DNA from 4 places in the Ferdinandcohnia sp. SAFN-114 genome. Region 2 is predicted to be linked to each of the others. Evidence: predicted binding sites of a transcription regulator. Region 2 holds the regulator's gene; each other region holds the start of a gene.
What was found. Region 2 encodes Rex, which represses fermentation and respiration genes when NADH is low (regulators of the CRP and FNR family bind a similar motif). Its sites were predicted from a motif close to TTGTGAAATATTTCACAA; they were not measured.

Region 1 (7,865 bases), on a different contig from region 2:
ACTTGTATTATCAAGATCAAAAGATAAACCAATTGGAACCTATATTTTTACACTAAACGGACTAATCATTATTACTGCAGGATTCTTATTTGGTTGGGAAAAGGCATTATATACACTTGTTGCTTTGTATGTGTTGACAAAGGTTATTGATACAGTACATACAAGTCATGTAAAAGTTACAGCGATGATTGTTACGAAGAAAGCGGACGAATTGAAAAGTGCAATTCATTCAAATTTAGTTAGAGGAATAACGTTGATACCTGCCAAAGGAGCATTTTCAAGTGAGACAAAGGATATGTTAATGATTGTTTTAACAAGATATGAATTATATGATTTAGAGCGCATAATAAAAGAAGTTGACCCACATGCATTTACAAATATTGTACAAACAATTGGTGTATATGGATTATTTCGCAAAGAGTAGTAACTTTTTAATACGAGACATCGACATATAGAGTAAAGGGGTGACAAATATGAAAAAATGGCTTCTAGTGACATTAGTTTTTGTTATGAGTCTATTTATCATCACTGGATGTGGCTCAACAAAAACAGAAGAGGCTCTTCCAGTAAATTCAGGTGGTGGTGAAAAAGTAGACACAGAAAAAGAAACACCACCAGCGCAAGAGAGTGAAGAACCAGGGGGTGAAGAGAACGTGGTTGAAAAACTTCAAACTGACCTTTCAATTAAAACAGGGGAAAACGAAGCAACCTTTAAGATTACAATAAAAAACACCAGCGACAATTCTGTGAAACTAACGATACCATCTGGTCAAAAATATGAAATTATTGTGAAGGATGCAGATGGAAAAGAAGTTTACCGCTATTCAATCGATAAAATGTTTATCCAGTCAATAGAGGAAATGGAATTAAAGCCTGGTCAAGAAAAGGTTTGGGAAGAACCATGGGATTACACTTCAAATGATGGAACGAGACTTGCTACTGGAGAATACAAAGCACATATTTTCCTAACAGCATCAGAAGTAAATGGACAAACAATTGAAAGTAATTCATTGCAGGCAGACGAGAGTTTTACAATTCCTGAAGAAGGAAATACAGCATTTCGTAATGTTCAAGTACTTGGTGAAAATGGTGAATATACGGTAACAGGGGAAGTAAGAGTATTCGAAGCAAACTTTTTCTATGCAGTAGAGGATGGTCATGATTATGTAATTCCTGAAACACTTCAAACGGCATCAGAGGGTGCTCCAGCATGGGCGCCATTTGAAATTAACATTTCGATTCCGAAGGATAAAATTCCGACAAACGGAGCATTGATTCTTCATTTATACGAAAGAAGTGCAAAAGACGGTTCGATCACAAATCTTTATCATGCAAAACTTCAACAATTCCAATAAAAGTAGGGAAGGGTCAGACGATAAGTCTGACCCTGTTTTTTCTTGGAATTAGCCAAAGGTTATTGAAGTTGGTCTAATTCATTTTGCAATTCGCGGAGTTGTTCTTTTTCGGCTGTTGTAGAGTTAGCATATGCAGAAGAAAGTGCATTTTTAGCAACCGAAACGGCATCCTGTAAGGATGTATCACTTTGGCCAGCACTCGCTAATTTCGCAACTTCTACGGTTTCACGAGCCTTTTGGAATAAACGGTTTCCCATATTAAATGCCTCCAAGTGATGAGTTTTCGACATTCGCTTTTTTCTTTGCTTCTGCTTCAGCTAGAGTGGAACGGTAAGGAAAGCGCTGAGCATGTTGTTGAACAGCATCTGCACCTTGATGAACAAATCGTTTAGATTTATTACTACCCATCCGTAAATTCCCCCTTTAACAGCTTTAAAAGAAGTGCTTACTTGTAGCACCAGTTATATTGTTTGAGTTTTACGTTTGGGTTATATCAGGTAATTATTTCTGAACCAACCTACTTATTTTTCTCCAATTTTAGAACATCCTCTAAATAAAGGGCAATTCCGTCTTCTTCGTTAGTCATTGTTATATGGTTAGCAATACTTTTTAACTCATCAATCCCGTTACCCATGGCAATTCCGTGACCAGCGTATTCAATCATTTCCAAATCATTGTCTTCATCTCCAAAAGCAATAATTCTGTCTTTTGGAATCTGATAATAGTCAGCAACCTTTTGAATTCCAACAGCTTTATTTAATCCTGATTTAACAATTTCAATCACATGCCAAGGGGCTGCCCATTTGCGATGATCGACTACCTCAGCATGCATGTCAGAAAGATACTTTCGGATATTATCTGCGATTTCTTCATCGGGGTGAATTAGTAATGATGTTGGATCATGTTTTAAGATTTTTCGTAAATCACCCGTTTCAATATTTGGTTTCCCCATTCCAAAAATATCTAACATTGTTTCATCGTGAAAATGAAAATATACATCATCAATTACTTCCGCTAAAATATTTTTTACACGGAGCTCGTCGGCAACATCAACAATTTCTTTTACCGTTTTCAAATCAAGCGTATCATGATAAACTCCCCAATTTTGATCAAGTGGGTGATGGACAAAGGCTCCATTGAAATTAACGATTGGTGTTGTAAGGCCAAGTTCTTGGTAATACATTGAACTGGAACGGAAAGGCCGTCCCGTCGCAATCATCACAATATGGCCGGCTTTTTTGGCTTTTTCTAAAGCGTCTTTTGTTCTTTTTGAGATCGTTTTATCATCTTTTAGTAGAGTACCATCTAGGTCAAGTGCAATTAAATGTTGTTTAGTCATATCAATCTCCTTGTGAACCTTATCTCTTTCCTTAACTTAAACAGATATTAAAATAATCGTCAATTGAAAAGTCAATATTTTTCAATAAACTTCCAACAAATGATACACTAGAGGATGGCAAAAGTTTTCATAAAAGGAGTACAGACAAAAAGATGATTATTATCGAAAATAAGAAATATGCAGAAATACCAGCATTACATATTGTTAAAAATCAGTTAAAAGATGAAGCGTTGCCGTTGATCCTTTTTGTACATGGATTTGGCAGTGCGAAAGAACATAATTTACACTATGCTTATCTTTATGCAGAACAAGGATTTCGGGTAGTATTGCCTGAAGCTGACTATCACGGTGAAAGAGATAGGGGCATAGATGATCATGCAATGGATTTTAAGTTTTGGGATATTGTCGTCAATGAAATTAAAGAACTTCAAATAATTAAGGACGAACTGCTAAACCAAGGCCAAATTGATGAGGCAAGAATCGGTGTGGCAGGTACTTCAATGGGAGGTATCGTGACATTAGGGGCATTGACCCAATACCCATGGATTAAGGCTGCAGTAAGTTTAATGGGTAGTCCATATTATGAAGAGTTCTGTCGGGGGCAAATTGAGGAATTGAAGCGACACGACATTGAACTTCCTTTCTCTGATGCAGAGTTGGAAGAAAAATATGCAGAATTACGGAAATATGATTTAAGCATGCAACCAGAAAAAGTAAACGGAAGACCATTGTTTTTCTGGCATGGTGAAAAAGACAAGATGGTTCCTTTCAAATACACGTATGAATTTTACCAAGAAATTAAACCACTTTATGAGGGGAAAGAGGAGAATCTAACTTTTATTGCTGATACACGAGCAGATCATAAAGTGACAAGAGAAGGACTACTCGCATCTGTTGAATGGTTTAAAAAACATCTATAATAAGAGAAGAACGTGTCACAGTTGACACGTTCTTTTTCATTTGATTTATCGAATTCCTAGTGCGATTTTTGCGTACCGGCTCATCATATCTTTGTTCCATGGTGGATTCCAAACGATGTTAACATCTACGTCTTTTACTTCTGGCAATTCAGTAAGAACGCGTTTTACGTCCATTGCAATCGTTCCAGCAAGTGGGCATCCCATGGATGTTAATGTCATTGTAACTTGGGCGACACCCTCATCGTTCATATCCACATCATAAACAAGACCTAGGTTAACAATATCAATTCCTAACTCAGGGTCTACCACTTGTTCAAGTGCCCCCAACATATTTTCCTTTAAAGCTTCATCCATTTATAACCTCTCCTTTCGAGAAATAGCTTATTTAAAAGGTGTCTAGCTCCAGGTGCCATCGGCTCGAGGTCATAAGCCAATCGCTTCTGAAGGTATAGAACACCTTCGTAAGCGCTCGTCTTATGCTTGTCGCCGAAATACGGCGCCTTGCGCTTTTCTTAAGTATAACGAAACAATCTAAGAATGTGAAATCCCCTGCATTTTGCTAAATATAGTTAACCTCTGAGTTGCTTCATGGCAGCTTCAGACATCCGCTCAGGGGACCAAGCAGGATGCCATACCATTAAAACCTCTATATCATTTACTTCTTCAAGGTAGGCAACTGCATGCTTTACTCCACTGGTAATACTATCATGTAGTGGGCAACCAGGTGTAGTTAGCGTCATTTCAATATACACATTATTATTTTCTTTAATATTAATTTCATAAATAAGTCCTAAATCAACAACATTAATATTTAATTCAGGGTCAATCACTTGTTTTAACTGCTCAAGGATTTTTTCTTTTAATTCCATTATGTTTCTCCCCTTTTATTTAAATAGAACCCTTATAATGCTGTAACTGAAAAAGAATGTTGAAGTGACAACAATGCTTTGGCCAACTGAAAAGATAAGCAATTGTCTAGTTGCAATGGCTAAAATTACGACAACACATCCAGTAATGAAACCTGTAAAAATGGGAACTGCCATTTTTTCATCAATCATTTGTTTTAAAGTAGGTACATCACGTTTACCAATCAGTTTGCTATATTTATGTGTCCACCAAAGAAAAGGAATAATTTTATATAAATAGCCAAGAATGCTACCAGCAATCCACAAGAAAATATAAAGAAAGACAAGGACGCCATAAATTTCGTAATGCCCTGGTAGGAACGCAATAACCATTCCAAAAAAGTGAATAACTAAGCCAAAACAAATGGCAATTAATGAAAAAATAAATGGTTTATCAAGCTTTTTCTTTAATCTAACCTTGATGATAGTGGAAATATGGTAAGAAAATAAGGCGAAACCTGCAAAAAGCAAAACCATACCAACCTGTAACAATAAGTTCACTTCAGTAATAAAGCTGCAAATGGTTACGACAAGTCCGATGGCGTAAATAGTATAGACCCAACTTGATAATTTCATCGAAAATCCGTGAGCTAACGAAAACATAGGGACCATTTTATAAGAAAAGCCGAAAATTAAAAATGTAAACCATCCTGCCACCCCTAGTAGAATATGACTTTTTAGAACAGCAAAATGATCTAGGTGGGCTATTCCCGCACCTAAATTAACAATCAATAGTATTCCTAATGAAATAGTGAGTAACAAGCAAAATAGAGCACTACCAACAAAAGCAGTTAGAATGTTTTTCTTTGCCTGTTTTTTCATTGTCATAAACATTTGAACAAGAAATAATAATATTCCAATTACAGCGAGTGATCCTGTAAAAATAGAAATGGCTGGTGAAAAAGAAAGAGTGATACCAAATCCGCCAAATCCAATTGCCGTTATCCAAAATTGAATAAATCCAAATTTTTCACTCCAAATCGGAGTCAAAAATGCTACCGGTACAAGCTGATACATTGCCCCCATCGCAACCATTAAGGCCCAACCAAGAATAAGTAAATGAGCTGATGATAGAATGGCAGGGGTTCTAAAGTTCCCATCAATCACCATATGTCCATTGAATAGGAGGATGACTTGGGATGTGAACAATGCCGCAACACTAAATAAAATAAAAGAAAGTGGTAGCCGGATATTTGTTTCATTTGATAATTGATGTATCATGATCAAGCAGCTCCTTATTTTGTAATCTTAATTTGAAAGCCGCCTTCAGGATGTGGTTCTGTTATATGCTTGTAACCAAGTTCTTCAAGCTGTTCATATAAAAACATAGGTCTACGATCATTTATAATCGTCAATGTTTCACCTTTGTTTAGTTTCTCGAGAGCCTTTAATGTTCTCATCATTGGTGTAGGAGGCTCAAGACCTCGATTATCTAATTGCATTATTTGACACCTCTTTAGTAAAGGTAACCTTCCAATGTTTTTTATCAATTTGCTCTACCTCGTTTGAAAACCCTTTTGCCTTTAAAATAGGAAATAAAGGAGTCGGTTTGAATGGCGCATGTAAGATGAATGTATCTCCATCCTGTAAAGGTTTAACGGCTTCCATAATCTTTTGAAATGGCTCAATCTTATTTTTAAGATCTTCCCTAACATCTACTTCCACTACTTTTGATTCCACTTAAAAGTCCCCCTTATCAACGTTTATAAACTAATGATAATCATTTTCAATGAGTAACGTTGTGACCTGAATCACAAATGCAAATTTTATTTAGGATTGTCAATTAAGCTGAAATTTAGTTTTAGAAAATCTCATCATGCAGTTTCATATGATCTAATAAGTAATAACCGTCTGTAGTCAAGTCAACAATATGTTTCTTTTTCAAAACAGAAATCGTTCGACTAACTGATTCACGAGTTGTTCCGATCATATTAGCGAGTTCTCGATTTGTAAAATGAGTTGTAAGTTTAAAGCGATTTCCAGTCTTTTCACCATTACTCCTACATAGACGAAGTAAAAGCATAATGATTTGCTCTTGGGTGCTTAACAAAATTTGTTCTTCTAGACGTTTTTGGAGGTCTATTATTTTTTCACCAAGCACTTTAAAAATTTTTATGCAAAGCTCAGGATTTTTTAGCAATATGTCTTCAAACTTATCAATGGGGGTGAAGATGATATTTGAATCCTCGATTACTTCGGCATGTGCGGGATATCCGCCTTTTCGAAAAAAGCCAGCATGAGGAAACATTTCTCCTGCTTCTAGAACAGAAACAATTTGTTCCTTCCCATGCATATCAGACTTGTAAATTTTTACTTTTCCAGATTGGATGAAAAATACACGATCAAGTGGATCGTCTTGCATAAAGATAAACATCTTTTGTTTATATAATCGTGACTGTGAAATTTCTACAATTGGGTCGAGTTCTTCTGATGTTAGTTCCCGAAACAAGGGTACTCCTTTCAATTGTTCACGAATCGATGGCAATCCCATCTGTCTCACTCCTTGTTCAAAATAAACTATATATGCGGTTACTCAACATTTAGTGTAACAATTCCACTTTTTAAAACAGTGATTTAAATCATAGTCGGTGAGGATGACAACAATGTTCAAAAATTGGACACAAAAAAGCTAGGAGTCAAACTCCTAGCTTAGTTATCATGCTTTTCTTCAGCGCAATTAAAGCAAAGTATTCCATTTTTATCATCTAATACAACACCATTAATAAAACCATCTAAACAAAAAATTTCTTTTTCACATTCCTTACATTTGCCTACAAATTCCTTCATGTGTTCACCCCGTTAATTCTTTTAAACTCCACAATCATGAAGAATGACAAGATGTTTACGTGGGATATTCATTTAATCTAATTATCGCATAGTTTTCGGTTCATATGATAAAAAACATACGTAAATAGTGATTAGCTTCACAACATGGTCTAAAAAGACTCGGGTACAATGGACCCATAAATCAAAAGGAGGAATTTTAATATGGTATTTGCAGCGAAAGTAAACGCACCAGATTATGCACCGAAGGATAAGCACCCAACAATCTTTAGAACATTTGATAGTTTACAACCAGGTGAAATCATGGAGCTATCAAATGACCACGATCCAAGACCACTCCAATACCAGTTTATGATCGAACGTGGTGATGCATTCACTTGGGAATACCTTGAACAGGGACCTGAAGTATGGCGCGTTGCAATCGGTAAAAAATAAAAATCAATCGCAGATTCCAATCTTTCACATAGTGTAGGCATAGTCTTTAACGGCTTTGTTTACACTTTTTTTGATTCATGATGTTTTTTTGTTTGGTAGGCTGTTTCATTCATGCTACTATGAAGAA
Region 2 (7,865 bases):
CTTTCGTCTACTTTGGGCACGCTTGGTGGTTGAAGCTCGAACTAGGTTTTTTGCGATGAAATCCTTTAGCTTTTCCACTTCTTCTTGTTGTTTTTCATATTTTTTCAACTCAAGTTCGTAGTTTTCAGCCTTGAGTTTTAAATAGTTGCTATAGTTCCCGACATATCTGGTGCTTGTGTGTCTTGAAATTTCATAAACTTGGTTGACCACTTTATCAAGGAAGTATCGGTCATGGGATACGATTAATAGTGCTCCAGGATATCCTTGTAGATATTGTTCTAGCCACGTAAGTGTGTTGATATCAAGGTGGTTAGTAGGCTCGTCCAAGATTAACAGATCAGGCTTGGTTAGTAATAGTTTACAAAGGGCAAGGCGTGTCTTCTGACCGCCGCTTAAGCTGGATATTTTGGTTTGGTAGTCTTCTTCTGTAAAATTAAAACCATGTAGAATGGATCGAATATCAGCTTCGTATTGATAGCCTCCCTTTTCCTTAAAATCAACCTGTAGCTGATCATATTCTTCAAGTAATTTTTGGTAATCATCCGGATTTTCAAAGAGGGATGGGTCTCCCATTTTAACCTCTAAGTCTCTAAGGTCTTTTTCAAGCTTTTGTAAGGAGGCAAAAACAGTTAGCATTTCCTCCCAGATGGTCAAACTCGATTCAAGTCCTGTATTCTGAGCGAGGTAATCAATGGTAACACTTTTCGGTTTGATAATTTCACCGCCATCATGAGACATATGGCCAGCAATAATTTTTAAAAGTGTTGATTTTCCAGCACCGTTTCGTCCAACGATGGCAATACGGTCACGAGTTTGTACTTCTAACTTTATATTCGATAATATAAGATCAGCAGCAAAATACTTTTTGAGCTGATTTACTTGTAGTAAAATCATGTTATTTCACCTCTTGTTTCTATCATCAGTGTATCTTATATTGTTTAATTAGAGCAACTGCAATGATATTGTTCACAGATGTATCAAAGACAGATGTGTTAAAATAGTGTATAGTTTATGGGAGGGTTTGTTTATGTCATCATTTACCCATTTTAATGAGCAAGGTCGTGCCAAGATGGTCGACATTACGGAAAAAGCAGATACTGTCCGTACAGCAATTGCAAAATCAAGTATTACTGTAAATAAAATCATTTATGAGCAAATAATAAATAATGAGGTTAGTAAGGGTGATGTCCTTGCTGTTTCTCAGGTTGCCGGGATTATGGCAGCCAAAAAGACGTCAGAGTTAATTCCGATGTGTCATCCATTGGCATTAAAGGGCGTTGATATACGTTTTAGCTGGACAATCCAAGATGAATATATTTTAAATATCACGGTTTCAGTTAAAACAAAGGGTAGTACAGGTGTCGAAATGGAAGCACTTACTGCTGCATCTGTTTGTGCGCTAACTGTCTATGATATGTGTAAAGCGGTTGATAAAGGAATGGTCATTGGACCAACTTATTTGGCTGAAAAAACAGGTGGAAAGAACGGAGATTTTATAAGGGAGCTATAGTTAGTTCCAAGTTAGTGGAGGAATTAAGGTGAATCTTGAACAATCAAAAATACCACAAGCAACTGCCAAAAGGCTGCCACTTTACTATCGATTTTTGAAAAATTTGCATGCCTCAGGAAAACAGAGGGTTTCATCTGCAGAACTAAGTGATGCGGTTAAGGTTGATTCCGCAACAATTAGGAGAGATTTTTCTTATTTCGGAGCATTGGGAAAAAAAGGGTATGGTTATAATGTCAATTATTTATTATCCTTTTTTAGTAAGACCTTAGATCAAGACGAGTTAACGAAGGTTACTCTAATCGGTGTAGGGAATTTAGGTACAGCATTTTTACATTATAATTTTTCAAAAAATAATAATACAAAAATTGAGCTTGCGTTTGATGTGGATTATAATAAGGTAGGTAGTAGTATTGGTGGAGTAAAGGTACACCATCTTGATGACCTGGAAAAAGAATTGCCTGATGATGTAACGGTGGCTATTCTAACGGTGCCGGTTGGGGCAGCTCAGTCGATTACAGACCGCTTGGTTAATAAAGGGATCAAGGGTATTCTTAATTTTACCCCAGCACGAATCAATGTGCCTGAACATATTCGGGTTCACCATATTGATTTGGCCATAGAACTACAAGCCCTTGTATATTTCTTAAAGCATTATTCAAATGATTCAAATGATTCAAGTGAAGAATAATAATAGATCTTATAATTGTAGGGAGGTGACTTACAGTGGGAAGTCTTGGATTTGGTAGTATTTTATTGATTGTATTTGCAGCGTTATTAATCTTTGGACCGAAGAAGTTGCCTCAACTAGGAAAAGCAGCGGGTAATACATTGCGTGAGTTTAAAAACGCAACAAAAGGTTTAGCAGACGATGACGATGATGATGTTAAGAAGAATGAAACTCAAGATGTGAAGTAATGATAGGATGAGTCACATGAATGAAAAAGAAATGTCCGTCTATGATCATATTGGAGAGTTACGAAAACGACTGATCTACGTAGTCGTTTTCTTCTTCATTGTTGCATTAGGAAGCTTTTTTCTCGCAGAGCCAGTTATTCTCTATTTGCAAAATGCAGAGGAAGCAAAAGAGCTGACAATGAATGCTTTTCGTATGACAGATCCAATTAAAATCTATATGCAATTTGCTTTTATCATTGCCCTTGTTATCTCATCTCCTTTTCTCCTTTATCAGCTTTGGGCCTTCATCAGTCCTGGCTTATATGAAAAGGAAAGAAAGGTAACCTTGAGTTATATTCCGCTTTCGGTAATCCTTTTTCTAATAGGAGTTTCTTTCTCCTACTTTATTTTGTTCCCGTTTGTAGTGAACTTTATGACAAGGTTAGCGGAACGCCTTGATATAAATCAGGTGATTGGAATTAACGAATATTTTCAATTCCTGTTGCAATTGACTTTACCGTTTGGCTTTTTGTTTCAACTGCCGGTTATTGTGATGTTTTTAACAAGATTGGGAATAGTAACACCGATGTTTCTATCTAAAATACGAAAGTTCGCGTATTTTATTCTATTAGTCATCGGAGGTTTAATCACACCTCCTGAAATAATCTCGCATTTAATGGTTACAGTACCGTTATTCGGATTATATGAAATCAGTATTCTTGTATCAAAAAGTGCCTACAGGAAGGCACTAAAAGCAGAAATGGAAGCGGCAAATTCGATAGAGTAGGGAAATCTATAAAAAAAATAACCTCCGTTGTGAGGTTATTTTTTTGTTTTTGAGATCTTTTTTATTTTACTGTGAAGGACAAACATTCGGATAGCCACACCAAAGTCGAATGTTGCGACAAGTGCTAGAAGGATGGTAGAGAAGTTCCAAACGGTCTCTGTTGCACTATTAATCGCAATATAGGTAAACAGAATCCCCATTAGCGTGTAAATGATGCCCATTACAAAAGGTGAAGTTCTTCGCATAAATTAAAAGCCTCCAATAAATGTCTGTTGCAGCTTCTCGGCTTGCTTCATGATCCTTTCTATATCATCTGCAAAAATCGTTTGAACCACTACAACAAAAGTATTCATTGCAACATGTGCAAAGATTGGAACGATAATCCGTTTTGTCCGTACATAAAGGAAGGCAAAGGTAAAGCCCATCGCTGTATAAATCAGAATATGCGTAAAGTCCATATGCACTACTGCAAAGATTAACGAACTAATCAGGGCAGAAATGAAAAAGTTAAATTTTTTATATAAGGAACCAAAAATAATTTGGCGAAAGATAATTTCCTCAAGGATTGGCCCAATAATGGAAACTACGATTATAAGCAGTGGTAGGGATTTTACCAAGGCCATAATTTCTTGGGTGTTCTCAGAACCAGCCTCAATACCAAGCAAATGAATCTCAATATTAGCTGCAATAACCTGAGCAGTCATTGCCATGAATATACCTGCTATTGCCCATCCAATCGCTTCTCCTTTTGAAGAACGATGAAGATTTTGATGTCTTTCATTAATATCTTGTCTTAATAAAAATAAAACAATCGGAAGTGCCGCCACAAAACTAATAACAGTCCAAAGGGCAATAATCGTATTCGGGTCAACATCATCTCCGATTCCTAAAAGCAATAGAAGCGGGATACCTAAAATTCCAGAGAACTGCATGATAATGTAAGTGAAAATGACATACCAATAACGAGCTTTCATGAAAATCTCCTTTAGTAGTTGGAATAAATATCAAGTTTTTATACTTTTGTCCACTTTTTGTATTGTATCATATATTCGCTTATATCCATTAGTATTATGCAAATTCAAATTTTCATTGAAGAAAGTAATTTGTTGGTTTATTTTTCCTGCCTATAACATAGGATAGATAGGTGGGCCAAGTTTCGCATGATAAAATTGAACTTTTTTGTAAATTTCTATCTCAAATGACTTGCAAAATAAGTAGAGATTATTTAATATAATAATTGTGTTAGCACTCAGGTGAGTTGAGTGCTAATAAGAAGACGAAACTAATTATCTATATTATTTGAGGAGGTTGTTTCACTTGTTAAAGCCATTAGGTGATCGCGTTGTTATTGAACTAGTTGAATCAGAGGAAAAAACTGCAAGCGGAATCGTATTACCAGATTCTGCAAAGGAAAAGCCTCAAGAAGGTAAAGTAGTTGCTGTAGGTACAGGTCGTGTATTAGACAGCGGTGAAAGAGTAGCTTTAGAGGTTGCGGTTGGTGATCGCATTATCTTCTCAAAATATGCTGGTACTGAAGTGAAATATGAAGGTACTGAATACTTAGTATTACGCGAAAGCGACATTTTAGCTGTAATCGGTTAATAGAAAAACAGCATTTTATATCATAGATTCTTAATTTTTTGAGGAGGGCTTAAGAATGGCAAAAGAAATTAAATTTAGTGAAGACGCTCGTCGCGCTATGCTTCGTGGTGTTGATGCTTTAGCAAACGCTGTAAAAGTAACATTAGGACCAAAAGGACGTAACGTTGTTCTTGAGAAAAAATTCGGTTCACCTCTTATCACAAATGACGGTGTAACAATCGCTAAAGAAATCGAATTAGAAGATGCATTCGAAAACATGGGTGCAAAACTAGTTGCTGAAGTTGCTAGTAAAACAAACGATGTAGCTGGTGACGGTACTACTACTGCAACAGTTCTTGCTCAAGCAATGATTCGTGAAGGCTTAAAGAACGTTACTGCTGGTGCAAACCCAATGGTAGTTCGTAGAGGCATTGAAAAAGCTGTAACAACAGCTGTTGAAGAATTAAAAGCTATTTCTAAACCAATTGAAGGTAAAGAGTCTATCGCACAAGTTGCTGCTATTTCTTCAGATGACAAAGAAGTTGGTCAATTAATCGCTGAAGCAATGGAGCGAGTTGGTAACGACGGTGTTATCACAATTGAAGAATCTAAAGGTTTCTCTACTGAACTAGAAGTAGTAGAAGGTATGCAATTTGACCGTGGATATGCTTCTCCATATATGGTAACTGATTCTGATAAAATGGAAGCAGTTCTTGAAAACCCATATGTGTTAATTACTGACAAAAAGATTTCAAGCATTCAAGAAATCCTACCAGTATTAGAGCAAGTAGTTCAACAAGGTAAGCCATTATTACTAATCGCTGAAGATGTTGAAGGTGAAGCACTTGCAACTCTAGTTGTGAACAAGCTTCGTGGTACATTCAATGCAGTAGCTGTTAAGGCTCCTGGATTTGGTGACCGTCGTAAAGCAATGCTAGAAGATATTGCTATCCTAACTGGTGGTCAAGTAATCACTGAAGATTTAGGTTTAGACCTTAAATCTGCTGACATCACTCAATTAGGTCGCGCTTCTAAGATTGTAGTAACAAAAGAAAATACGACTATCGTTGAAGGTGCTGGTGAATCTGACAAGATCGCAGCTCGCGTTAACAATATCCGTGTTCAAATGGAAGAAACTACTTCTGAATTTGACAAAGAAAAATTACAAGAGCGCCTAGCTAAATTAGCTGGTGGAGTTGCAGTTATCAAAGTTGGTGCTGCTACTGAAACTGAACTAAAAGAACGCAAACTTCGTATTGAAGATGCTCTTAACGCAACTCGCGCAGCAGTTGAAGAAGGTATCGTTTCTGGTGGTGGTACTGCACTTGTGAATGTATACAATAAAGTAGCTGCTATCGAATTAGCTGGAGACGAAGCAACTGGTGTGAACATCGTACTTCGTGCTCTAGAAGAGCCAGTTCGTCAAATCGCTCACAACGCTGGTCTTGAAGGATCTGTAGTTGTTGAACGCTTGAAAAACGAAGAAATTGGTATTGGCTTCAACGCAGCAACTGGCGAGTGGGTAAACATGATCGACGCTGGTATCGTTGACCCAACTAAAGTTACTCGTTCTGCACTACAAAACGCAGCATCTGTATCAGCTATGTTCTTAACAACTGAAGCAGTAATTGCTGACCTACCAGAAAAAGATGCTCCTGCAATGCCTGACATGGGCGGCATGGGTGGAATGGGCGGCATGATGTAATCATGTCCTCCAGCCCTTGATATATAAGGGTTTTTGAGCAAGATGAGAGTGGAATGCTAACATTTTGCTAACATTGAGGCGAAATAATAGAGGCTTCTCATGAGTTCGTTGGAACTTGTGGGGGGCTTCTTTTTCATTTCTTCGGTTATATTACATAAACGTATAGGCAAAAAACGAATTCCTTGTATGGAATTCGTTTTTTATGAGGCCCTTTTGGAAAACTGGACCATGCCAGTGAGGCAAACTTTTTTCTTCACCTAAATAGTCCTTTGAGAGTTTATTTGTTAAAAGTAATTTCTCTTTATAAAAAGTTATACTAAAACTAAATTGCAATATAGCAGAGGAATTGCTAATTACAAAAAACATTTGACACATGCTTTTTTATGTTATATTATTATCTCGAATTCAAGATAATTAAATCTGAGATATTATCTTTTAGGAGGTGTTAGTGTGGCAAGAAAATGCACAAACCAACCATTTTTGATTTTAATGCAAACGTCAAGAGCACTCCAGGAGAGAATTAGAGACGATATGATGAAAAATAACTTAAGCATAACTGAGTTTTCAGTTCTAGAAGTTCTTTTTCACAAAGGTAAACAAACAATTCAACAGATTGGTAAGAGTGTCCTGATAACAAGTGGTTCAATGACATATGTAATAGATAGGTTAGAACAAAAAGGTTTTTTAAAGCGAAGTGCTTGTCCGGATGATCGACGTGCTATACATGTAACGTTGACTGATGCTGGATTTGAAATAATGAATAAAATAATGCCTGAACATGAGGATTTTGTAGATCGGGTTTTTGATTCACTAACCTCTAATGAGGTAGATACTCTGGTAGATTTTTTAAAAAGAGTAAAAGAAAAGGTAGAAAATTAGTTCAAAGTAGTAAGGATATATTTTTTTGTCATATGTCTTGGGATAAAGATACTTTAATTGAAGATTATATATAAATTGAATGGTTTTATTTTATTAGTAAAACATGATAGTAAATTAGTCAAAAAAAAGTAGGAGTGGTAAAAAGTGAGTAAAAAGACAAAGGGGATTCACCACATTACAGCAATAGTTGGTCATCCACAAGAAAATATAGATTTCTACGCAGGAGTTTTAGGGTTACGTTTAGTAAAGCAAACAGTAAATTTCGATGATCCAGGTACGTATCACCTTTATTTTGGAAATGAAGGTGGAAAACCAGGGACAATCATTACGTTCTTCCCTTGGGCAGACGCTTATCAAGGAAAAATTGGGGACGGTCAAGTAGGTGTAACTTCTTATGTTGTTCCTAAAGGAGCATTGGATTTTTGGGAATCGAGGTTAGAAAAGTTTGATATTCCTTACACTAAAATCACACGATTTGGAGAAATATATTTGGAGTTTGATGATCCACA
Region 3 (7,865 bases), on a different contig from region 2:
ATTGCGAATACTACACCAGGAATAATTGTGTTATGGAAATGTGCCACTAGGAACATTGTATTGTGGTACTGATAGTCAGCTGCTGACATCGCGAGCATTACCCCAGTTACCCCACCGATTGTGAAAAGTGGAATAAACCCAATTGAGTAAAGCATCGGTACTGTCATACGGATTTTACCTCTCCATAAGGTAAACAGCCAGTTAAAGATTTTCACACCAGTTGGAACCGCAATCGCCATTGTTGTGATTGAGAAGAAGCTGTTTGATGCTGCTCCTTGCCCCATTGTAAAGAAATGGTGCGCCCAAACTAGACATGAAAGAACTGAGATAATGACCATTGAACCAACCATTGATTTGTAACCATATAGGTTTCTTCCTGAGAAGGTTGAAATGATCTCACTGTAAATACCAAACGCAGGTAGGATTAAAATATACACTTCAGGGTGTCCCCATACCCAGAATAGGTTTGCCCAAAGCATATCCATTCCACCGTTTGTACTTGCAAAGAAATGTGTTCCAAATAGACGGTCCATTGTACCCATTGCTAATGCAACTGTTAATACAGGGAAAACCGTTACGATAATTAAGTTAGCTATTAATGTAGACCATGTGAACATTGGCATTCTCATTAATGTCATACCAGGTGCTCTCATTTTTAGAATGGTGGTAATCATATTGATACCAGTCATCAATGTACCAAGACCCGAAATTTGTAACGAGAGCATATAATAGTTTGTTCCAACTGATTTACTGAACTCGTTACCAGCAAGTGGGAAGTATGATGTCCAACCTGCATCAGGTGATCCCCCAATTACAAAGGAGATATTAAATAGCATTGCCCCCATAAAAAAGAGCCAGAAGCTGATCGCATTTAAGCGTGGAAATGCTACGTCGCGCGCACCAATCTGAAGTGGAACAACATAGTTCATGAATCCAATGATAAACGGCATCGCCATGAACATGATCATGACTACACCATGTGTTGTAAAAATTTCATTATAGTGCTGCGCATCTAATAACTTCGCCTCAGGTGAAGCTAGCTGTGCACGCATCATAACCGCGTCTACCCCACCGCGGAACAGCATGATTAATGCGGAGATTAAATACATAATACCAATTCGTTTGTGGTCAACGGTTGTTAACCATTCACGCCATAGGTAACCCCATTTTTTAAAATAGGTTAATCCGGCGATAATTCCAATTACCGTAAGTCCAATTGCAACCATCGCTGCATAGATGGCGGGACTTGGATGTGGTATGGCAAAACGTTCGAAGAATTCCATCCGTTGTTACTCCTTTCAAATGAAGATGATGTTTAAAAAGTCTGGTGAATAGGACACTTGAAATTTCGACGCACAGGACGTGCTAGTGCCGACAAGACATGAGGCCGTGGCGTTTTTGTCGACGTGGTCCTCTTCATCCTCCTTTTTAAACTCCTATCTGAAGTATAAATTCGGCGTTCAAATTATTTCTGTTATTAATGATTGTTATGTTCTGTATGACCTTCGTGCTCTGAATGCTCATCCTCATGGTCCTCATGACCTTTTTCAGTATCATCTGATCCATGGTTATGCTCTGGCGGTGGTGCGAACCCTAAATGAGTTCCGGTGAACGTCATTTGTCCGAGATGACCTGGTTCTAGTATCTCTTCAAACTTTTCTTCAGTGAGAGGTTGTGCAGTTTCTTTAACCTCATCTACCCATTCTTCAAAATCCTTTGGAGATACGGCATTTACACTAAACCTATTTTCCGCAAATCCTTTACCACTAAAGTTTGCATTTCGTCCCATTAATTCACCCTGCTCATCGGCTGCAAGATGCAAAGTTGTGATCATGTCGGCCATGGCATACTTTTGCCCACCAAGTTGTGGAATCCAAAAACTTGTGATTGGACCATATGAATAAAGTCTGAATTCAAGTGGACGATCAGTTGGGATGTATAGATAATTGACTGTTTCAATATCCTCTTCAGGGTAGCTAAAGTGCCATTTCCAATCGGAAGATGATGCATAAATAACCAATGGCTCTTGCTCTTCATAGCCTTGAGGAGCTGACTCGACAATGTAGTTACTTTGAACCGAAACAACTGATAGATAACCCACAATTAAGATTGGAATACCAATACAAATCGCTTCAACCCACGGATTCCCTTCAATATGTGGTGGCTCGTAATCCTCTGGCATTTTAGAAGCTCGATATTTTACAAGCATATAAACTAACAATACAAAAACGACAATAATTACGAATGCCATGATTCCAATTGAGAGTAAGATATCATGGGCTTGCCTCTCGGCTTGTGGGCCTTTAGGATCAAGAACCATTACGGGTTCACAACCTGCAAGCACTGTGGCAATAGTAATAACCATCGATAAGAAAAACCATTTGATTTTCATTATTGTACTCCTTTCCGAATGGATGCTCTTCATTCACAACTATGTGGCTTGTGACGAATATGTGTACAACTTCACAAAGTTGTCAAAAATTTTTTAGCTACTTGTTTTTTTCGTAATATCTTGAAAAAAATGAAGCTAAATTTTATTTCGCGAAATTATTTTATAAAGCTTATCACTGTGTAAATGATGATAACATGCGAGATATCAAAAAGTTGTTACAGAAAAGGGAAGGAAGTATTTGTAAAAAATAATTATCTTAACATAAATGCCTTAAACCTTGTTGTGACGCAAATCACAGGCTTTTTTTTGAATTTGAACAATTTGTTACAAATTTTAAAACGAAAAAACTTCTCCTATTTTTAATGGAATTCGAAGTAACCATCCATACTATAAAAAAAGAGTTTCGAAAAGGTGGTGGGGACACTGAAAATATTGTTGGCAATGTTGTTTTTCCTTTCTGTACAGCAGTTCCATCCTCAGGATAATCTTTACATAACATATAAAGGAGAACCAATCGCAACTATTAATCGTTCTGAATACTCTACACCACTGCTCGGCATACCCACCTTAAACATAAAAAAATTCACAGACTTTCTTACCTATTTAGAAGAACAGGTATATGAGGAGCCAAAGGATGCAAAAATTGGCAAGTCAAATGAAATTATCAAAGAACATGTGGGTATAAAATTAGATAAAGACAAATTTTCAAGATTGTTTTACTCTTCGTTCTTCGGAAAAGGAGAATACCTTGAAGTACCGATACAGCGTATTTATCCCCGTGTAGATAGCGAGCTATTATCAACGATTCGAGTAAAACAGATTGGGCAGTATGTAACGCACTTTAACTCTTCCAATAAGGAGCGCTCCACAAATATCGCTCTATCAGCAGCAGCCATCGATAGCTATGTTCTTTTTCAAAATGAAACCTTCTCTTTTAATAAAGTTGTTGGAAAACGAACTGCTGCTAGAGGGTATCAGCCTGCACCTGAAATCATTCGGGGAGAACTAATTGAAGGAATCGGGGGTGGAATATGCCAGACTTCCTCCACACTCTTTAATGCTGTTGATCGTGCAGGTGTTGAAATTGTAAAACGCTATTCTCACACCAAACGTGTTGGCTATGTACCACCTGGGCGCGATGCAACGGTGAGTTGGTATGGGCCTGACTTTCTTTTTAAGAATACATACAATCAACCAATATTAATTCGTGCAAAGGTACATGGAGGAACTCTTATCGTAACCGTCTATTCATCAGAGGATATCAATTTTACTCCTCGTAAGATTGTACCTAAAACAAAAACAGGATAGAGTTTGATTATTAAAAACTAATTCTACACCTTTATAAGTCTGGGTGAATATATTAGAAATGGGCTAATTGTGACCCTATAATATCTGAAATAGTTATGGGGGGAGTTCATGGAAAAGGATAAAAGGGCTATTGTTATCACCGCTGCAACTGACCCCAAAAAAAGTGTAAAAAGCGGGAACTCTACTCCGGGAACTTTTGAATATAAACCACCTAACAATAGTGGAACCATCTTAGGAATAATTGGCGGTGTTTTATCTGCTACCGGTGACGCTTTAGCAACTATTGGTGCAATCATTCAGCTAAATGCCGATGTTTCTGATGACTTTAAATCTCAAGTAGACGATTACCAGTCAGATCAAGATAAGCAAAAGATGCAGGAAGATATTGATAGTCTTCAGGAAAAAGTGAAACAGCTTGAAGAAATCATAAAAAATAACCAAAACCAGAACCAGGACCAAAGTCAAAACTTGAACCTAAATCAAAGCCTAAATATGAACTATAGTCAAAGTCAAAACATAAATCTTAGTCAAAGCCAAAACATGAACCAAAATCAAAGACAAAACATGAACCATAGTCAACGTCAAAACATGAACTATAATCAAATTCAAAACAAAAACCAAAGTCAAAGTCAAAATCAGAACCAAAGCCAAAGTCAATATCAAAGGAAAAAGAAAAAGAGAGACCAATCATGACTACTTTGGTCTCTCAATTTCAAAAACCTCTCCTATTTTCGCGTAATAATTTCCTGCCAATCGGCTTACCGCCCCTAATTTTTCTTGATTGATCCTTCCATTACTATACAGTTCCTTATTGACATGAAACTAGACCACTTTTCCGATTAGCAAATCACAACCGGAGTTTTCCTCTTGACCACCTAATTCAATGGAGTGCTCTAAAATACATTCAAAGCGAATTTTAGATTCCCAGATTCCCAGTACTTTTATATTCTTACTTTCTACTGGAGTCAGTCCAGCAAGTTCAATTTCACTTTCATTTGGAGGAAGACTTGCTGCCGTCTTATTGATTTGTTCGACATTGCTTTCATCCACAATATGAACGACAAATTCTTTTCCTTCTATAATGTTTCTAGCTGTGTCTTTCATTACCCCATTTTTTCTTTGGACCGATATTGAAATAAGGGGCGGATTTGAAGATACTATATTAAAATAACTGAAAGGTGCACCATTTAGCGTACCTTCACTTGAGATTGACGTCACAAATGCGATTGGCCTCGAAGTTTTACAAGGCGAAGGCCTAAAACACCGGCATAAAAGTCAACATTCTCTTGGGAAAGTCCAACAAACGCAGTAATATGATGAATGCCCGCTGTTTTCATAGTAATATATCTCCTTTACTATCTATCTCATTTATTTTCCAACTATATATGATAGAATATTCGATGTAATTATCTTTAACTTATTTATTCCGAATTCAGGGTAATCTTTTAAAAAATAAAAGACTTTGTCAAAGTCTAATTCTGACTCAAGCTACTAAGTAATTTGAGAGTGTGTCTCAATCAGCGGCTCTTTCCGACACCACACAACCGAAACAATAGATTCTCTGTCAGAATCAAGGCCACTTTCTGACTCATACTGCTCAATAATTAAAGAGTGTGTCTCAATCACCAGCTCTTTCCGACACCCTCCAACTAAACAATAGATTCTCTGTCAGAATCAAGACCACTTTCTGACTCATACTGCTCAATAATTAAAGAGTGTGTCTCAATCACCAGCTCTTTGCGACACCACTCAACCAAACAATAGATCCTCTGTCAGATTCAAGGCCAATTTCTGACTCATACTGCTCAATAATTAAAAAGTGTGTCTCAATCGCCAGCTCTTTCCGACACCCCCCAACCAAACAATAAATTCTCTGTCAGATTCAAGACCGCTTTCTGACTCATACTGCTCAATAATTAAAGAGTGTGTCTCAATCACCAACTCTTTCCGACTCTGTTTATTAATAAAACTCCTGATTTGTCTCCATGTATGGATTCCAAAACAAAAAAGAGGAGGATAGCCCTCCCCCTTAATTCTGACGTGTATTTTTCGAAAATCCATTACGTGCGCGATATTGCTGCGGTGCTCTTGTTGGATAACGCAACGGGAAGCTAAACATATGCACAAGCTTTGTAAATGGAATAGATGCAAATAATAGAAAAGACAAAATTACGTGCACTTTAAATAATGTCGGAACTCCAAGCATTAATTCAGGCTGTGGATTTAATGTGAATAAACTTCGAAACCATGGCCCGATTGAAATTCGGTATTCATAAGCTGCTACTGTTGTATTGTAGACGATTGTCATATATGTACCCAAACCGGCTATTAGTAACAATAGAATGATTGTGAAATAACTACCCGCTGAAGTATGAACTTGGACTCGTTCAATGACAAACTTTCGAATTAAAAATAAGAGCAATCCGAGGACAACCATCAGTCCTGCAAACCCACCGCCTACTATTGCAAATAGGTGGTACGTGTGGTCATCCACTCCAATCGCGTTGTAGAATTCCAGGGGAATCAACATCCCCATCACATGACCGATAAAGGCAAAGATAATCCCGTAGTGGAATATAACGGAAGCATAACGTAACCACTTTTTCTCAAAAATTTCCGTTGATGGCGCTGTCCAGCTTTTCCCTCGAAACACGAAGCGATAAAATGTCCCAACTACAAGGATCGCAATGCATATATAAGGATAGGCCGTCCACCAGAAGTGTAATTCCATCTAATGACCCCCTTTCAACAAATTGTGGTATATACTTATCCACATAAGAACATTTGTTTTCCACAACCTGTGGATCCTTTTGTGGATAGTGATGAGCGTTTCACATTTTTATTTTTCCACAATATCCACGTTATCCACAGAAAAGCATCATACTTATCCACATCATCCACAAGTTATGAACATTTATTGATAAAGCATTGGATATGGAAGCTCTTCTAAATCTGCTTCCTCACGCTGATTTTCCAGCAATGTGATCTCTTCTGCTTCTGGTGCTTCAAAGACAAACATCATTAACAAGTCCACAATCCGGTGGTATGGATTTGAATCGAATAGGTTTTTGTGGATTCGATCAACCGCAAAAGCTAAGCGGCGATATAATCGTTCAAAATTCTCGCCATCTGGAGCATGAGCTAATAGCTCAAATAACATTGGAATATAATCCACAATCTCCTGCCCGTGATATTCAAACCCACCTTCGACAATTAACTTTTGGAGCTTAATTAATGCTGCTCCACGTTTTCTACTATCACCTAATTCATGGGCTGTTAAATAAAGACCTGTTTTATCCTTATAATCGAAGGTTTCTACATAGAGCTCCTGTAATTCTAATAATGGCATCTTAAAAAGTGGTGCAATCCTTGCTAAGATTTCATTTCTCATTTTTACTGAGCCAACTTCTGCTTTCACATATTCCTCAATTTCCGGAAACCCTTCGTGAAGGGTTTTGTCCGGATATTCGAGAATTCGTGACATGATCATTAATATTGCTCTTGCTTCATTGGTCATTGATTTCCACTTCTTTCAAATGGATAAGTCACCATTCCTTCAGGTGGTGCTAAATCCTCAATACTACATGCGCCTTGTTTGTAATGGAGGTCTTCATCCATTTCACGACGACCTGTCGGAATAACGAAGCGTTCATTGTATTTTGCTACACCCAATAGGCGTTGCATTTCTTCAAGCTCCTCAACAGTTGTATTTGCTTCTTTTAAGAGCTTCGATTTCTTCACTTCATCAATTCCCCCAACTGTTTTGGCACGCATATGAACACGCATGGCTGCCATTTTAAGTAACACTCGGCGAATGACATTCGTATCGTCAGCTGATAAAATCGACGCTAAATACTCCATCGGAATTCTCATATCATCAACTGCTGGAATATATCCATCTGCACTTAAGCCATTCTCATTTGTGATGTGGTTCATGATTGGACTAAGTGGCGGAACATACCACACCATCGGCATTGTGCGATATTCAGGGTGCAACGGTAATGCAATTTTCCACTTCATTGCCATTTTATAAACTGGTGACTCCTGTGCACTCTTGATCCAGCTTGCATTAATACCTTGCTCTTTTGCTTTTTCAATTACTTCTGGATCAAATGGGTCTAAAAAGACAGAGAGCTGTGATTCATATAAGTCTTTCGGGTCCTCA
Region 4 (7,865 bases), on a different contig from region 2:
AACTTACCGTTCATTATATGGATGTTGGTCAAGCTGATTCAACCTTACTACAATATACGGATAAGGGTGAAGAATATACTATCTTGATTGATGCAGGGAATTGGAACAGAGACGATGTCATACATTACTTACATTCCCAAAACATTTCCGAAATTGATATCGCAATTGGTACACATCCAGATGCAGATCATATTGGTCAACTCGATAAAGTTATCAGTACGTTTAGTGTAGGAGAAGTATGGATGTCCGGAAATACGAGTACATCCCAAACGTTTCAGAGGTTACTTCAAGCGATCGATCAAAACGAGGTTGATTATTATGAGCCAAGACGAGGCGATGAATTTAAAGTTGGCCCACTCCAAATTGATATTTTATATCCGATCTCTGTTTCAGAAAATGACAATGAAGAATCTATTTCGCTAAAGCTCACGTACGGAGAGGTTTCTTTTGTTTTTACAGGTGATGCAAGTCGAAATGATGAATTACGGATGATAAATGGTAGTATTGATGTAGACGCTGCTATCCTTCATCTGGGTCATCACGGTTCAAACACTTCTACTCACCCTGCTTTTCTAAAAGAAGTGAGTCCAGAAATTGCAATCTACAGCGCTGGAAAAGATAACAGCTATGGGCACCCACACAAAGAAGTGGTCGATCTAATTCTAGGGTCCAATATTAGACTTTATGGAACGGATGTACACGGGACGATTATTGTTAAAACGGATGGCAAAAACTATGAGGTGTTGACCAAAAAGGACGGTAAGATTACTCCCCCTACTTCTGGACGTGTACCTTTATCAAAGCCAGAACCAACAAAAAAGGATAAACAAGAGCCCGGTGATAAATGTATGAATATAAACACAGCTAGTTTTGAACAGTTACAAGAAATCATTCATTTAGGGCCAGCACGTGCAAAGGAACTGATCAACCTACGGCCTTTTACATCCATTGATGAGTTATCACGCATAAAAGGAATTGGTCCGTCAAGAATGGAAGATATAAAAGCACAAAATCTAGCTTGTGTAGGAGGATAATATGAAAGGCTATTTGGATCGAATCGAAGAAAATCGACATGCAGTTATTATAGTAGAAGAAATCAATAAGGAATTCATCATTCCTATCAATCAATTACCTAAAGAATCATCAGCAGGATCCTACTTTGACATTAGCATCGAAAATGGAAAAATCATTTCCATAACACTAAATGAGAATGAAACAATCTCACAACAACAAAAAGTAGATGATATGATGTCTAAAATCCGTAAGAAGAATTCCGGAAGCAAATTTAAGAAAAATTGACTTGAGTGCCTGTCCCTAATGTATTAATCCAGAAGGGACAGGCGTATTTTTTAGAAAATATCATTTTTATATTGTTTTTCTGATATATTTTAGCGGAATTACCAGCTACCATAGATAAAATGAATGCGATGTATAAATCAAACGCATTTTACGAATTGCGAAAATTGCGTTATGATTAAAAAGTCACAGGAATGTCACATCATCTTGCCTTTTAAGGTGAAATACATGATAGATGCACTTTACCAACAAGGTTCAAATTTCATAGGTATTTCTTCTATTACTAGATAACTAGGAAATTAGAATACACATAAATATGGTATAAATCAGTTAATGTCTTCCCCTTTTAAATGTGAATATGTGAACATTTTCTCGATATAGTATATTAAAACCAGATAATACTTAGTGAAAATTCAACGATGAAGGAGAATTGAAAATGTCAGAAGTATTGATTCAAGAAAAAGAGGCTACAGGCACAGAAAAAGAATTACTTGATCAATTATTAAAACCTGAAGTGCAAGAATCGCTCACTACTTTAGTCGAGCAACTACCAAAGTTAACAGAGGCTGTAAATCTCTTAACAAAAACATATGATTTAGCTCAATTAGTGGCGACTGACGATGTTCTAAAAAATGATACAGTCAGTGCAATCAAAGAAATTTCTGAACCTGTTATTGGCTCAGTTAAATCAATTGCTGCTACTGCTATTGAAGCAAAAGACCGTGCTGAAGCTTCAAATGAAGTGATCGGGCTATTTGGTGTATTAAAATTATTGAAAGATCCAGAAGCACAAAAAATGTTACGTTTTGTAAGCGCATTTCTAGAAGTTCAAGCTGAACGTAAAGCTTAATTAATAATCAGTACCCTTTTTATTACTTAGTAAGGACGGAGGATAAATCATGTCAAAAAAAATCGTCATCTTAGGTGCAGGTTACGGAGGTTTATTAACTGCTCTAACATTACGTAAATATGCAAGTAAAGAAGAAGCGCAAATTACAGTGGTGAATAAATACCCTACTCACCAACTTATTACAGAATTACACCGTCTTGCGGGTGGTACAACAACTGAACGCGCAATCTCTTTCCCGTTAACAAAGCTTTTCAAAAATAAAGATGTCAACGTGGTAATCAGCGAAGTAACGTCTTTCTCAGTAGATGAAAAAGAAGTCCAACTTGCGGATGGTTCTGTTTTGGATTACGACAACTTAGTCGTTGCTCTTGGTAGCCAAACTGGTTTCTTTGGTATCCCAGGTCTTGAAGAAAACAGTTTTGTATTAAAATCAGTTGAAGATGCAAACAGCATCTACCAACACATTGAAAGCAAAATTGCAGCTTATGCGGAATCTAAAAATCCAGCAGATGCAACAATTGTAATCGGTGGTGGTGGGTTAACTGGTGTTGAACTAGTTGGTGAAATCGTAGACCACTTCCCTGAAGTGGCTAGAAAATATGGTGTTGACTTTAATGACCTAGACATCAAATTAATTGAAGCTGGCCCTAAAATCTTACCAGTACTTCCTGATAACTTAATCGAGCGTGCTACTGAAAGTTTAGCTAAACGTGGTGTTGACTTCTTAACTGGCTTACCTGTTACAGGCGTTGAAGGAAATAAAATTTCCCTAAAAGACGGTTCAACAATTGAATCGAACACATTTATCTGGACAGGCGGCGTTGCTGCACTTCCAATCGTTCAAGAATCTGGCCTTGAATGTGATCGTGGTAAAGCAGTTATTGACGAGTATTTGCGCTCTAAATCACATCCAGAAGTATTTGTGGTTGGTGATGCGTCTGTGGCACTTCCAGCAGATGGGGGTCGCCCATTATATGCGCCTACTGCACAAAATGCATGGCAAATGGGTGAAACATGTGGATATAACCTTTTCGCTATCCTTAAAGGACAAAAGCTCGAAGAATTTAACCCAATCAATTCTGGAACGCTTGCTAGTCTCGGACGTAAAGACGGCGTAGCTTCTGTTGGTGGAAACAATATTCCTTTAAAAGGTCTTCCAGCATCCTTGATGAAAGAAGCTAGTCATGTTCGTTACTTATCTCATATTAAGGCCCTATACGGTTTAGCATATTAAGATTTAAATTAAAGGCTCTTTTCTAAAAGATTGTTGCTTTCTGATAATAAAGGCAAAACTAATTGATTGGAGCGTAAGGTGGCGACTCCTCGAAAATGTATTCACATTTTCTTCGTGCGTGGGTTATTTCAATGAAGCAAATTCAATGTCCAAGCGTGAGACTTGAGACCCCGCAGGAGCGGTAGCTACGAGTCCAGTTTCAGCGGCTAGAAACTCGAGAAATTTCAACTCCTCCTTCAGAGGCAAAATACGCCTCTGAAGGAGGAGTCTCCGACGCACAGGAAGTGCTAGTGCCGACTCCGCCACAGGACGTGGCGCTTTAGTCGGCCAATTTTCTCGTTTCTGTCAAGCCGCCTCCACATTTCGTTGAGGAGGCTCAAGCCACGCCCGCGGAAAGCGTCCACCTGAAGCGGAAGTCAACGATATAAAAAACAACAAAGTTTGCGAAAAAACAGCCAAATTAAATAACTACAGAAAGCCAATTTTCTTGAAAATTGGCTTTTTCTATTAGGATTAGGTGTCGTTGCTGGAGTAAATATTGCAAAGTCTTGTTATGCCATTGTTAGTAAGACTTGCGTATTTAACTACATACTTGCACATGATAAAAGAGAACATATTAATGAATGGAGGAATTGTGATGAACTTTAAAAGTAAATTACAAGAAGCCCAAGATATTATCCATACAGCCCATCATCATTTAAAACAAGTGAATTCGAATAGTCCTGAATCAGAGGCATGTCACTTTGCCCAAAGTGAACTAGAGAAGGCGCAACAAATTATCCAACAGGTACAACAACAAATACATAATTAGATTAGTGGATTGAAAAATGGCTGGATATATAAATCCAGCCACTTGAATTTTTTATTCATTTTCCTGTTGTTGAGTAGGAATTTTATAATCAGGATTTATTTCTTTTGCAATTTCCATTGCAAGATCGTAGTTTACTTCGAATGGATTCATTTTTAATTCAGAGGAATTTTGAGACGAATTTTGGGCTTGTTGAAATCTCTTCTGAACTTCTTGATTGATCCGACTATTTTTACCACCGAATAAACCAAGTATGGTTACACCTAATATAGAAATCCATATCCACATTCTATTGTTTCGTTTTCGTTTGAATGCTTTCAGTGATTTGTTGCCACCTAAGCTCCTAAGTACGGATGACAGTAGTTGCATATAGTTCATAACTCTTCCCTCCTCATTCTATTGTGTGGAGTAGAGCAAACCAATATATGTGGAAATTATTAATAACCTTTGAGTGTATGATTCAAAGATAAGGTAACGAGCATGTTCGTTCACAAAAAATCGCTAGAAGCAAAAGAAAATACTTTTTACAAATTATGTAACTGGTCTTCTTTTGAATAACTAAATTGACACCAGTCCTCAAAAATAGTGTCTTCTTTCGAGTCATCATGTAAGTTCACAAAAGTGGTAATGATCTACTCCAACTTTTTCTCAAAACAGTCAACTACCTTTCCTTCCCACTCGCTTTTTCCATAAAATGAATATCCAACTGATCTCCAAAACCGTTTTGCAGGCTCATTGTTGTGTAATACGCCAAGTCGAATCTTCTTGAAATGTTGTTGTTTTAGACTTTCTTCAAAAGCAACATACGCCTTTTTTCCGTAACCTAAAGAATGATAAGCACCATGGATCATAAATAAACCAATCCAAGGATGTTTGTCTTTTGGGTTATGTTCTAAAAAATCAACGATACCAATAGGTTCTTCCTTCTTTTTTTATTAAATAACTATTTGTTGTTGAGTTGAGCAGTTCACTTCTTACTTCTTTTATTGTTCTTACAGGATTGCCGTTTTCTATCATGTTGTATGTCGGATTTGAGTTCATGATGTCTAATGCCAGGTTTAATGATTCTTCTGTGATTGATTCGAAGTTCATATTTTGAGACTCCTTTTTCACATAGTTGTGCCAGGTTACCTACTTTCTCTCCCCTTCCATCTACTTATACATTACTTCGAGTTGTAGTCCTTCTCTATTTTATTGATTTCAGAATAAAGACTTCAACCTCGTTTACTAGTATACGTAATATGCTATAATTTGGAGTGTAAAATAGAAGTTAGAGGTGACCACTCTTGGCGATTCATGTTGTACTTTATCAACCAGATATTCCGGCTAATACTGGAAATATTGCACTCACTTGTGTAGCAACGGGTTCAGCCTTGCATTTAATTAGACCACTTGGCTTTTCAACAGATCCGGAAATGTTAAAAAAAGCAGGCATCGATTTCTGGAATGATGTGAACATCACGTATTATGATTCATTGGAAGACTTTTTTTCAAAAAATCAAGGTGAATTTTACTTTATAGAGACGTTTGGTGAAAAAACACATACAGGCTTTGATTTCAGTGATGAAACGAAGGAACATTTTTTTATGTTTGGAAAAGAAACAACGGGTTTGCCGAAAGATTTACTAGAAAAGAACAAAAATCACTTTTTGAGAATACCCATGAACAATCATGTTCGTTCACTCAATCTCTCAAGTACTGCTGCGATATTGGTATATGAGGCATTACGCCAGCAAGGATATCCGAATTTGAAATAAAAATTCTTCCGTTTTGGAAGATTTTTTTATGGGCCAAGTGGATATGAAATTCCCCTTAACTTCTCCTTCTTCTTATCATCGCAATTACTAAAAGGATGATTGGAAAGATGACTTGAAAGGGTAAGTGAAGCAACATAGGAACAAATTTGTAACCCTCATGTAAGTGTTCAGCAAAACTACTAGCCATCGTTATGGATAATAATAAAACAACCAAAGCCATTGGATAACATAAACGTGTATGACTTTCTATTGAGAACAAATTGGTAACCCCTGTGACAACCGCATAAAAAAAGATCCCGATTTTAAAAAATCCCCCAATAATTAAAGCTAACATAAAAAAGATATCGAGTCGTTCAATAAACTCCGCTACTTGAATCATTTGAATGGTAGCCAAGAGTGGAAAGGGTGCACGAGATGTCAGATTAACACCCAACACACTAATGTTCATTAACATGACAAGCGTTAGATTGATCCCACTTAAACCTATTGCACATAAACCGGCAATCCTTGCTTTACGTGTATTATTTAAGTAAGGAAAAATCATCGCAAATACAACACTCTCTCCAAATGGAAAAAACAAAGTCTGAGTAAATGCTGCTTTTACAACAGGCATAATGCCTTCACCTAATATTGGCTTTAGGTTGTTTACATCAATTAAACCAGAGATCACAATGAGGATAAATCCCGTTACCGCTAGCACATACATGATGCTAAAAAGCAGTTCCCCTGTTCTCCCTAATACCTCGATTCCTTTTCGAACCCCATATACTACTACGATAATTAAAAGTGCATTGACAATAAATAATGGTGTTTCTGGATAGGCGAATGTCACCAGCATTACACCAAAATCCCTTAATACTCTTGCTGCTAGATAAGCAAAATATAAGATGTACATAAAAGCAAGTAGCTTCCCGAGTGGTTTTCCAACAATTATCTGTACATACATGGTTGGTAATTTGTCGGGGTAATATTGATAGAGACGGAAAAAGATAATAAAGAGTATCATTCCACCCAACATCCCAAGGAGAACGGCAATCCAAGCATCCTGCTTAGCGTCCATTGCAAGTGGCAGAAGTAATGCACTTCCTAATTCAAACAGCAAGACAAGTACAAATAGCTGATAAGAACTGATTTTTGCCTTCTCCATGTGATATGCTCCTTATTTCTATTTACGATTTTCCTCTATTTCAGTAAGGAAAGATTTTGTGCGTATACCCGTCCGACGGACAAACGCATCTACTTTGACATCCACGACTAATTCTGGAAAATACACTGAATTCCAGTCAGACTTGAGCTTCTTCCAAAGCTTAGGATCGGCGCGTTGGACCACTTCTCCAAATCCAAAAACATCCGATTTATTTTTTTGGGCCTGTTTTATGGCCTCTTGGATTTCTTTCTTAATTTCCTTTTCAACCTCTTTTTCGATTTTTACTAATACAAGTGGGTCTGTTAAATCGACTGGTATTTCTACTTCCCCGATATCACCTTCAGCACTTACATCTATGGTAATCAAGGGTTCCTCATTATAAACCTTAGGCAGAACTTTGGTTTTTTGGCGAATCACTTCGTACGCAATGGCTTCTTCATGTTCTTGCCAATTAATATTCACATCCGTTTTTTCAATTTTATCCAAAATCCATAAAGATCCTCTTGCCGTACTCCCTTGTAACCAATCAACTAGCTTTCCGTTTCTAAAAAGAGCTATTCCCTCGGCCTCAAGAACCGCTTTAGGAGTCGTTTCTTCAATATTTGCCATTTTCATAGCCTGATCAATTTCACCTTTAATTTGAAACCCTGTAATTAATGGCTCTTTCCCATCGGATACTAGGTTATTAAGTACATCTTTCATATTCGCTCTCAGATGTGTCCCCCAGTTTTTTTCTGTTGACTTTAGTGTTTTAATCACTTTATTGGAAGGGA

Region 1: the regulator Rex is predicted to act here: its motif matches at 6,259-6,276, upstream of ACR65M_RS06730 (DUF2249 domain-containing protein).
Region 3: the regulator Rex is predicted to act here: its motif matches at 2,452-2,469, upstream of qoxA (cytochrome aa3 quinol oxidase subunit II).
Region 4: the regulator Rex is predicted to act here: its motif matches at 1,655-1,672, upstream of ACR65M_RS03765 (DUF1641 domain-containing protein).

Annotation. Positions count from the first base shown of each region.
Region 1 covers NZ_JBPFDQ010000014.1:67,413-75,277, forward strand. The annotation lists gene ACR65M_RS06680 (YitT family protein) at 1-424, shown strand, start outside; gene ACR65M_RS06685 (BsuPI-related putative proteinase inhibitor) at 474-1,355, shown strand; gene ACR65M_RS06690 (DUF3813 domain-containing protein) at 1,415-1,612, opposite strand; gene ACR65M_RS06695 (competence protein) at 1,614-1,763, opposite strand; gene ACR65M_RS06700 (Cof-type HAD-IIB family hydrolase) at 1,873-2,694, opposite strand; gene yjfP (esterase) at 2,847-3,614, shown strand; gene ACR65M_RS06710 (metal-sulfur cluster assembly factor) at 3,660-3,968, opposite strand; gene ACR65M_RS06715 (metal-sulfur cluster assembly factor) at 4,184-4,483, opposite strand; gene ACR65M_RS06720 (heme-copper oxidase family protein) at 4,499-5,740, opposite strand; gene ACR65M_RS06725 (DUF2249 domain-containing protein) at 5,755-5,961, opposite strand; gene ACR65M_RS06730 (DUF2249 domain-containing protein) at 5,948-6,199, opposite strand; gene ACR65M_RS06735 (cyclic nucleotide-binding domain-containing protein) at 6,321-7,010, opposite strand; gene ACR65M_RS06740 (hypothetical protein) at 7,169-7,306, opposite strand; gene ACR65M_RS06745 (DUF2249 domain-containing protein) at 7,508-7,738, shown strand.
Region 2 covers NZ_JBPFDQ010000072.1:5,760-13,624, forward strand. The annotation lists gene ACR65M_RS19715 (ABC-F family ATP-binding cassette domain-containing protein) at 1-894, opposite strand, end outside; gene moaC (cyclic pyranopterin monophosphate synthase MoaC) at 1,028-1,510, shown strand; gene ACR65M_RS19725 (redox-sensing transcriptional repressor Rex) at 1,539-2,198, shown strand; gene ACR65M_RS19730 (twin-arginine translocase TatA/TatE family subunit) at 2,234-2,425, shown strand; gene tatC (twin-arginine translocase subunit TatC) at 2,442-3,191, shown strand; gene ACR65M_RS19740 (YdiK family protein) at 3,227-3,436, opposite strand; gene ACR65M_RS19745 (CPBP family intramembrane glutamic endopeptidase) at 3,440-4,165, opposite strand; gene groES (co-chaperone GroES) at 4,509-4,793, shown strand; gene groL (chaperonin GroEL) at 4,849-6,477, shown strand; gene ACR65M_RS19760 (MarR family winged helix-turn-helix transcriptional regulator) at 6,928-7,356, shown strand; gene ACR65M_RS19765 (ring-cleaving dioxygenase) at 7,501-7,865, shown strand, end outside.
Region 3 covers NZ_JBPFDQ010000028.1:24,765-32,629, forward strand. The annotation lists gene qoxB (cytochrome aa3 quinol oxidase subunit I) at 1-1,283, opposite strand, end outside; gene qoxA (cytochrome aa3 quinol oxidase subunit II) at 1,478-2,392, opposite strand; gene ACR65M_RS10920 (VanW family protein) at 2,834-3,700, shown strand; gene ACR65M_RS10925 (hypothetical protein) at 3,809-4,393, shown strand; partial or broken gene ACR65M_RS10930 (flavin reductase family protein) at 4,394-4,933, opposite strand; partial or broken gene ACR65M_RS10935 (VOC family protein) at 4,939-5,037, opposite strand; gene narI (respiratory nitrate reductase subunit gamma) at 5,730-6,431, opposite strand; gene narJ (nitrate reductase molybdenum cofactor assembly chaperone) at 6,615-7,217, opposite strand; gene narH (nitrate reductase subunit beta) at 7,214-7,865, opposite strand, start outside.
Region 4 covers NZ_JBPFDQ010000007.1:46,807-54,671, reverse strand. The annotation lists gene ACR65M_RS03775 (MBL fold metallo-hydrolase) at 1-1,034, shown strand, start outside; gene ACR65M_RS03770 (DUF3006 domain-containing protein) at 1,036-1,299, shown strand; gene ACR65M_RS03765 (DUF1641 domain-containing protein) at 1,733-2,146, shown strand; gene ACR65M_RS03760 (NAD(P)/FAD-dependent oxidoreductase) at 2,196-3,380, shown strand; gene ACR65M_RS03755 (hypothetical protein) at 4,018-4,191, shown strand; gene ACR65M_RS03750 (hypothetical protein) at 4,243-4,566, opposite strand; gene ACR65M_RS03745 (GNAT family N-acetyltransferase) at 4,821-5,096, opposite strand; gene ACR65M_RS03740 (hypothetical protein) at 5,089-5,280, opposite strand; gene ACR65M_RS03735 (tRNA (cytidine(34)-2'-O)-methyltransferase) at 5,475-5,945, shown strand; gene ACR65M_RS03730 (GerAB/ArcD/ProY family transporter) at 6,001-7,092, opposite strand; gene ACR65M_RS03725 (Ger(x)C family spore germination protein) at 7,111-7,865, opposite strand, start outside.